DNA from 2 places in the Streptomyces sp. NBC_01166 genome. Region 1 is predicted to be linked to the other one. Evidence: riboswitches for the same ligand, from Rfam matches in the RefSeq annotation. Region 1 holds a riboswitch; the other holds the start of a gene.
What was found. A riboswitch is a leader RNA that binds a small molecule or an ion and turns the genes downstream of it on or off. The one in region 1 is predicted to bind S-adenosylmethionine.
Positions count from the first base shown of each region.

Region 2: linked by a shared signal. The riboswitch ahead of thrC (threonine synthase) and the one ahead of OG379_RS10995 (aminotransferase class V-fold PLP-dependent enzyme) in region 1 are both predicted to bind S-adenosylmethionine.

Region 1 covers NZ_CP108613.1:2,383,013-2,387,354, reverse strand. The annotation lists gene OG379_RS11005 (cytochrome bc complex cytochrome b subunit) at 1-673, shown strand, start outside; gene trpD (anthranilate phosphoribosyltransferase) at 799-1,863, shown strand; SAM riboswitch class IV at 1,948-2,065, shown strand; gene OG379_RS10995 (aminotransferase class V-fold PLP-dependent enzyme) at 2,249-3,625, shown strand; gene OG379_RS10990 (Lrp/AsnC family transcriptional regulator) at 3,699-3,980, opposite strand; gene OG379_RS10985 (rhomboid family intramembrane serine protease) at 3,977-4,342, opposite strand, start outside.
Region 2 covers NZ_CP108613.1:4,707,956-4,712,297, forward strand. The annotation lists gene otsB (trehalose-phosphatase) at 1-78, shown strand, start outside; gene OG379_RS21685 (trehalose-6-phosphate synthase) at 65-1,456, opposite strand; gene OG379_RS21690 (glucosyl-3-phosphoglycerate synthase) at 1,527-2,477, opposite strand; SAM riboswitch class I at 2,631-2,758, shown strand; gene thrC (threonine synthase) at 2,777-4,075, shown strand; gene OG379_RS21700 (MoaD/ThiS family protein) at 4,103-4,342, shown strand, end outside.

The DNA of each region.
Region 1 (4,342 bases):
CATGCCGGGCTGGGAGATCAACCTCTGGGGCCACACGCTGGTCCTCGGCGTGCTGATCCCGCTGGTCCTCTTCGGTGTGGTCCTCGGGGCACTCGCGCTCTATCCGTTCATCGAGTCCTGGATCACCGGGGACAAGCGCGAGCACCACATCCTGGACCGTCCGCGCAACGCTCCGACCCGTACCGGTCTCGGCGTCGCCTGGGTGACGATCTACTTCGTCATGCTGATCGGCGGCGGCAACGACATCTGGGCGACCCACTTCCACCTGTCGCTCAACGCGATCAGCTGGTTCGTACGGATCGCCTTCTTCGTCGGCCCGGTCCTGGCGTTCGTCGTCACCCGGCGGATCTGCCTCGGCCTCCAGCGCCGCGACAAGGAGAAGGTGCTGCACGGGCGCGAGTCCGGCACCATCAAGCGCCTGCCGCACGGTGAGTTCGTCGAGATCCACGAGCCGCTCAGCCCCGGCCAGCTGCACACGCTCACCGCGCACGAGCAGTACAAGCCGGTCGAGATCGGCCCGACGGTCGACGAGAACGGTGTCGAGCGCAAGCCTTCGGCGCTGCAGAAGCTCCGGGCCAGGCTCAGCAAGAGCTACTACGGCGAGGACAACCAGATCGCCAAGCCCACCGCCGAGGAGTACAAGGAGATCACCAGCGGCCACGGCCACCACTGATCACCTCAGCTGACCGCCACAGCAGGAGCCCCGTCCATCCGATGGACGGGGCTCTTCGCTGCCCCCGGGCCTGGATAGGGTGGGAGGTATCCCTTGTATCGGCTGTGGACCCCCAGGAGCGGACCATGAACGTTGTGACCCCGGACGGCGGCGACAGCGTGGCGGCCCGTACCTGGCCCGGCGTACTGACCCCCCTGCTGCGCGGCGAGCACCTGGGCGCGGACGACACGGCGTGGGCCATGGACCGCATCATGAGCGGCGAGGCCACGGACGTGCAGATCGCGGGCTTCGCCGTCGCCCTGCGGGCCAAGGGCGAGACCGTCGACGAGGTCACCGGACTCGTCCGCGCCATGTACGAGCACGCCCACACCATCGAGGTGCCCGGCCGCACGGTCGACATCGTGGGCACCGGCGGCGACATGGCCAAGACGGTCAACATCTCCACCATGTCGGCGATCGTCGTCGCGGGGACCGGAGCGAAGGTCGTCAAGCACGGCAACCGGGCCTCCTCCTCGGCGAGCGGTGCCTCCGACGTCCTGGAGAAGCTCGGCGTCAACCTCGAACTCACGCCGCAGCGCGTCGTGGCCGTGGCCGAGGAGGCGGGCATCACCTTCTGCTTCGCCGTGAAGTTCCACCCCGCTCTTCGGTACGCGGCCAGGGCGCGCAAGGAGCTGGGCACGCAGACCACCTTCAACATCCTGGGCCCGCTCACCAATCCGGCCCGGGTGCGTTCCCAGGCCATCGGGGTCGCCGACCCGAAGATGGCGCCCATCGTCGCGGGGGTGCTGGCGGACCGGGGGAACTCGGCGCTCGTCTTCCGGGGCGACGACGGCCTCGACGAGCTGACCACCACGGCGACCTCGCGGGTCTGGATCGTCCGCGACGGCACCGTGCGCGAGCAGGCCTTCGACCCGCGCGACGTCGGCCTGGACCTGGTCCCCGTCGAGGCGCTGCGCGGCGCGGACTCCTCGTACAACGCGGATGTGGCCCGTCGGCTGCTCGACGGGGAGACCGGCCCCGTACGCGACGCGGTGCTGCTCAACTCGGCTGCCGCACTGGTCGCGCTGGACCCGGGCGAGGGCTCGCTGGACGAGCAGCTCTCGGCCGGGATCGCGCGGGCCGCGCAGTCGATCGACTCGGGCGCGGCCAGGAGCGCGCTGGAGCGCTGGGTGGCGGCCAGCAACGCCTGAGGGCGCAGGCTGTGAGCAAGGGCGCAGTCCGGATCGCGGACTGCGCCCTTGCGCGTCGCCGTGGGTATGGCAAGATGCTGCGCAGGTCATGAGTGACAGCGACTACGGCCCCGGCCCGCTGTCCGGCAACCCTCCGTCCGTGGCGGGGTGCCCCGGGTGAAGACCAGGCCGCAGGCAGCGAGGTCTGTGGCAAGCGCGGGCCCCTCGGCATCGTTGGATGCCACCCCTTGGGGTCCTGGTCCCAGGGAGTCTTCTGTGAGCAAGCGAATGCGATAGGGCTCTAGGCCCTCCTCCGCACACCCCTTTTTTCTTTCTCTCCCCGCACTGCTGCGTCCTGTCGGGCCGCCGGTGCGTGGATCTCGCCTGCCTTTTACGGGAGTTCGCCATGTCTGTCTCCACCGCTGCCGTCGACCAGTCCATTTGTGCCCCGCTGCCGGTTCTGGGCGCCGATGTCACCGTTCCGCTCGTTACCGGCGGAGACGTCACCTACGCCGCCCTCGACTACGCGGCCAGCGCCCCGGCGCTCCAGCGGGTCTGGGAGGACGTGGCGGCCTACGCCCCGTACTACGGCAGCGTGCACCGCGGCGCCGGCTACCTCTCGCAGCTCTCCACAGACCTGTTCGAGAACAGCCGCCGGACCGTGGCGGAGTTCCTCGGCTGCCGCGCGGAGGACCAGGTGGTCTTCACCCGCTCGACGACCGACTCCCTCAACCTGCTCGCCGCCGCGCTGCCCGCCGGCTGCGAGGTGTTCGTGTTCGAGACCGAGCACCACGCCTCGCTGCTGCCCTGGCGTGACGCCCGGGTGACCTACCTCGACGCCCCGCGCACCCCGGGCCAGGCGGTCGCCACGCTGGAGCGGGCGCTGGCCGGCCGGGAGCCCAATGGTCCCGCACTGGTCTGCGTGACCGGCGCGTCCAACGTCACCGGTGAGCTGTGGCCGGTGAAGGAACTGGCCGCAGCCGCCCACGCCCACGGGGCGCGGATCGTGCTCGACGCGGCGCAGCTGGCCCCCCACCACCCGGTGGACATCGCCGAGCTGGACGTCGACTGGGTCGCCTTCTCCGGGCACAAGCTGTACGCGCCCTTCGGCTCGGGCGTCCTCGCCGGCCGCGCCGACTGGCTGGTGGACGCGGAGCCGTACCTCGCGGGTGGCGGCGCCTCCCGCAAGGTCGCCCGGCGCACCGACGGCGGTGTGGACGTCGAGTGGCACACCACCCCGGCCCGGCACGAGGCGGGATCGCCCAACGTCATCGGCGTCTACTCCATCGCCGCGGCCTGCAAGGCCCTGACCGAGGCCGGATTCGACCGGTTGGTCGCCCGGGAGCAGCAGCTGGTGACACGGGTCCGTGAGGGGCTCGCCGACGTCCCCCAGGTCAAGGTGCTCTCGCTCTTCGGCGACGACGCCCCGAGGGTCGGCGTCATCTCCTTCGTGGTCGAGGGATGGAACAGCTCGCACTTCGCCGCGGCGCTCTCCGCCGAGTACGGCATCGGGGTGCGCGACGGACTGTTCTGCGCGCACCCGCTGGTGCGGACCCTGCTGGGCAGCGAGCCGCAGGAGCCGGGCGAGTGCGGCGCGCCGGAGGCCGCGCCGGGGGAGAGGTCCCTCAACGCCATCCGGGTGAGCTTCGGCGCCGGCACGCCGGACGAGCACATCGAGAGGTTCCTGGGCGCCGTCCGCGAGCTCGTCAGCAAGGGCGCCCGCTGGAGCTACCGCACCGAGGAGGGCCGCTGCGTGCCCGACCGGGGTGCCGCGCAGGTCTGAGCGGGTCCGGACACGGCTCCGGCCGGGAACGGGAGGCGTGTCGCCCCGTCCCCGGCCGGAGCCGTACGCCGTCTCAGGCGTCGAGACCGATGGCGAAGGCCGCCTCGAGGTCGTGCTGCGAGTAGGTGCGGAAGGCCACATGGGTGTCGGTGCCCTCGACGCCCTGGATCTTGCTGATCCGGCCCGGGATGACATCGGCCAGATCGTCGTGCCGGGCGACCCGGACCATGGCGATCAGGTCGTACGTACCGGTGACCGAGAAGACTTCGCTGACACTGTCCAGCGCGGCGATGGCCTCGGCGATCTCGGGGATCCGGTCCACGCTGGTTTTGATGAGCACGATCGCGGTGATCACGGCTGGCTTTCTCCCTCAGTGGCCGTGGCTGGAGACTTCACTCTAGTACCCCGGAACCGCACCCAGGCGTAGAGGAACCCGGCCGCGAAACCCGCCACGTGCGCGAGGTACGCCACGCCCGGGCCGCTGCCCGCGCTCCGCGCCGCCAGCCACTGCAGGACGAACCAGAACACGAGCACGATCCAGGCGGGGAAACGCAGCGGCAGGAAGAAGAGGAAGGGGAAGAGGCTGGTGACGCGGGCCCGGGGGAAGAGATAGAGGAACGCGCCGAGCACCGCTGAGATCGCCCCCGACGCGCCGACCAGTGTCTGGTCGGAGTCCGCGTGCACCACCGCGTAGGCCACCAGGGCGAAGTAGCCGCA
Region 2 (4,342 bases), 2.3 Mb from region 1:
GCCGACCTGGTGCTGCCGGGCCCCGCGGCGGTGGCGGAGTTCCTCCACTCCCTCGCCCAGCACCTCATCCGGGGCTAGGGGCCTCTTTCAGCGCGTCCAGCTGATCCAGGAACCACTGCTGCGGGGGCAGCGCGGTCGCGGCGGCGGCCAGGCGCTTCGAGCGGGCGCCGCGCTCGTCGGAGTCCATCGTGAGCCCTTCGTGCAGCGCCGCCGCCGTGGCCGACACGTCGTACGGGTTGACCACGATCGCGTCCTCGCCCAGCTCCTCGTACGCCCCCGCCTCGCGGGAGAGCACCAGCGCGCAGCCGTGGTCCGAGACGACCGGGACCTCCTTGGCGACGAGGTTCATGCCGTCGCGGATCGGGTTGACGAGGGCCACGTCCGCCATCCGGTACGCCGCCAGGGAGCGGGCGAAGTCGTCGTCGACGTGGAGCAGGACCGGGGTCCAGCCCTCGGTGCCGTACTCCGCGTTGATCGCGTCGGCGACCCGCTGCACCTCCGCCGTGTAGTCGCGGTAGACCGTGAGGTCCTGCCGGGAGGGGTAGGCGAAGGCGATGTGCACCACGCGCTCGCGCCATTCGGGGCGCTCCTCCAGCAGCGCACGGTAGGCGTGCAGACCGCGCACGATGTTCTTGGAGAGCTCCGTGCGGTCCACCCGCACGATCGTGCGGCGGTCCGCGCCGACCTGTTCCCGCAGGAGCTCCATGCGGTCGTCCACGTCCGCCTCGTGGGAGCGGCGGCGCAGGAAGTCCCCGTCGGCGCCCAGCCCGTGCACCCCGATCCGGGTGCGGCCGGTGCCGCCGAGGATCTCCGTGCAGCAGCTGATGAAGGCGTCCGCCCAGCGTCGGGTGAGGAACGCGGCGCGGTCGGCGCCCAGGATGCCGTTGAGCAGCTGCTCGCCGATGTCGTCGGGCAGCAGCCGGAAGTAGTCGACGGGCGCCCAGGGGGTGTGCGAGAAGTGCCCGATCCGCAGGTCGGGCCGGAGCTCGCGCAGGAGGCCGGGGACCAGCGAGAGGTGGTAGTCCTGCACCAGGACCGCCGCCCCCTGGCCCGCCTCCTCGGCGAGCGCCTCGGCGAAGGCCTGGTTGTACGCCTCGAAGGAGGCCCACTGCCGGCGGAACTCCGCGTCGAAGACGGGCTCCACCGGCGTCTCGTAGATCATGTGGTGGACGAACCAGAGCACGGAGTTCGCGATGCCGTTGTAGGCGTCGGCGTGGACCCCTGCGTCGATGTCGAGCATCCGGACGCCGGGCTCGGAGACACCGCGCCGGACCGCCTCGCGGTCGCCGTCGCCGAGGGCGGCGCAGACCCACAGCTTGTCGTCGACGGCGCTCAGGCCGGAGACGAGCCCGCCCCCGCCCCGCTTCGAGTCGAGCGTGCCGTCCTCCCGACGTGTGTACGACACCGGGCCGCGGTTGGACGCGACGAGTACCTGGGCAGCGTGCTCGGAGACCATGTACCCGAACCTAGCCCGTTCGGGAAGCCTCCAAACGTGAAGCGTGTGCGGAGCCGGGCGGGAAGAACCGTTACGCCGCGTTTCGCGAGGCGTACTCCGCGATCTCGCGCATCGGGGGGCGTTCCTCGGTGTCCACCGCATGGGTGTGCGGGACGAATCCGTCGGGCCCCCGGTCGAACTGGGTGATCTCGGGGCGTACGAGGGTCCCCCGGGAGAGCCGCAGCTGCGCCGTCCGGTAGATCGTGGCCGCCATCCGGCCGAGGGCCTGGCCGTCCTGGTGGCGGTGTTTGCGTACGCCGACGTCGACCTGGGCCAGCGCGTCCAGACCGACCGTGTGCAGCGCGTCGACGAGCAGGCCCAGCTCCACTCCGTAACCGACGGGGAAGGGGAGCTGCTCCAGCAGGGAACGCCGCACCGCGTACTCGCCGCCCAGCGGCTGGACGAAGCCGGCCAGGCTCGGCCAGTGCAGATTGAGCAGCGGGCGGGCCACCAGTTCGGTCACCCGGCCGCCCTGACCTGCGGCGTCGCCCAGCGGCCGGTCGTACATGGCCTTCACGAAGTGCACCGAGGGGTCGGTCAGCAGCGGGCCGACGATCCCGGAGACGAATTCGGCCGAGAAGTCCTTGAGGTCCGCGTCGACGAAGCAGACGATCTCCCCGCTGGTCACCAGCAGTGATCGCCACAGGACCTCGCCCTTGCCGGGGACGGCGGGGATCCGGGGGAGTATCGCGTCCCGGTGCACGACCCGGGCACCGGCCAGCCGCGCCGCGTCGGCGGTGGCGTCGGTGGATCCGGAGTCGATCACCACCAGTTCGTCGACGAGCTGGACCTTCTCCATCAGCTCGCGCCGGATCTCCGCGACGATCGCTCCGACCGTCGCCTCCTCGTTCAGCGCGGGCAGGACGACGCTCACGCGCGAGCGGCGCGGATCCTTCGCCCGCGCGGCCGTGAGCCGGTCCAGCGGGCGGTCGGCAGCAGACCAGGAACGCCTGGTCAGCCAGCGTTCCACCTCTTCCAGCACGGTCGATACTCCCTGTATGTGATCCATCTCGCGGTTCGGACGACTATCTCAACCGTCCGGTGCTTCGGTTACAGTCTTGAACAACGCGGATGGCCCTCGCATGTCGGGGTCGGTCCGCGAATAAACGCCCGGATCCATGGTCCGGTGCCATAGCGCTCATCCAGAGGGACTGAGGGAACGGCCCGTTGAAGTCCCGGCAACCCTCCTGCCGACCGCGAGGTCACGGTGGGGAAGGTGCCAATTCCGTCTTGTGGCGAAATACGTCGCAAGGAAGATGAGGAGAAAGGGCCTCCGCCATCATGGCCGTGCAGACAGTTGCAGCCGACACCAATACCTCCGCAGTGGACCTCGGTCCCGCCGCGGCACTTTCCTGCCGCGAATGCGGCGAGCGTTTCGAGCTCGGTCCCATTTTCGCCTGTGCGTCCTGTTTCGGGCCGCTCGAAGTGGCGTACGACCTGCCGAGCGGCTCCCCCGAAGAGCTGAAGAAGCGCATCGCCGAGGGCCCGAACAACATCTGGCGCTACGCGCCGCTGCTGCCGGTCCCCGCCGACGTCGCGGACAAGCCCAACATCAACCCCGGTTTCACCAAGCTGGTCAAGGCCGACAACCTGGCCCGCGAGCTGGGCGTGACCGGTGGTCTGTACGTCAAGGACGACTCCGGCAACCCGACGCACTCCTTCAAGGACCGTGTCGTCGCCATCGCCGTCGAGGCCGCCCGTGCCTTCGGGTTCACCACCCTCTCCTGCTCCTCCACCGGCAACCTCGCCGGTGCGGTGGGCGCCGCCGCCGCCCGCGCCGGCTTCCGCTCCTGCGTGTTCATCCCGCACGACCTGGAGCAGGGCAAGGTCGTCATGGCCGCGGTGTACGGCGGCGAGCTGGTCGGCATCGAGGGCAATTACGACGACGTCAACCGCTTCTGCTCGGAGCTCATCGGTGACCCGCTCGGCGAGGGCTGGGGCTTCGTCAACGTCAACCTCCGGCCGTACTACGGCGAGGGCTCCAAGACCCTGGCGTACGAGATCTGTGAGCAGCTCGGCTGGCAGCTGCCCGACCAGCTCGTCATCCCGATCGCGTCCGGCTCGCAGCTCACGAAGATCGACAAGGGCCTCCAGGAGCTGATCAAGCTCGGCCTCGTCGAGGACAAGCCGTACAAGATCTTCGGCGCCCAGGCCGAGGGCTGTTCCCCGGTCTCCACCGCCTTCAAGGCCGGCCACGACGTGGTGCGTCCGCAGAAGCCGAACACCATCGCCAAGTCCCTGGCGATCGGCAACCCGGCCGACGGCCCCTACGTCCTGGACATCGCCCGGCGCACCGGCGGCGCCGTGGAGGACGTGAACGACGAGCAGGTCGTCGACGCGATCAAGCTGCTGGCCCGCACCGAGGGCATCTTCGCGGAGACCGCGGGCGGGGTGACGGTCGGTGTGACGAAGAAGCTGATCGACGCCGGCCTGCTCGACCCGTCCCTCACCACCGTCGTGCTGAACACCGGCGACGGACTGAAGACGCTCGACGCGGTCGCCCCCACGACCGGCCTGTCGGCGACGATCCGGCCCAGCCTGGACGCGTTCCGCGACGCGGGCCTCGCCGCCGCCAACTGACACCCGAGACCGAAGGAAGGCACCCACATGAGCGTCAAGGTCCGTATCCCCACCATTCTCCGCACCTACACGGGCGGTCAGGCCGAGGTCCCGGCCGAGGGTGCGACCCTCTCCGAGGTCATCGCGTCCCTGGAGCAGAACCACCCGGGCATCGGCGCCCGTGTCCTGGACGACCAGGGCAAGCTGCGCCGCTTCGTCAACGTGTACGTCAACGACGACGACGTGCGCTTCGAGGGCGGCCTGGACGCGGTCACCCCGGACGGCGCG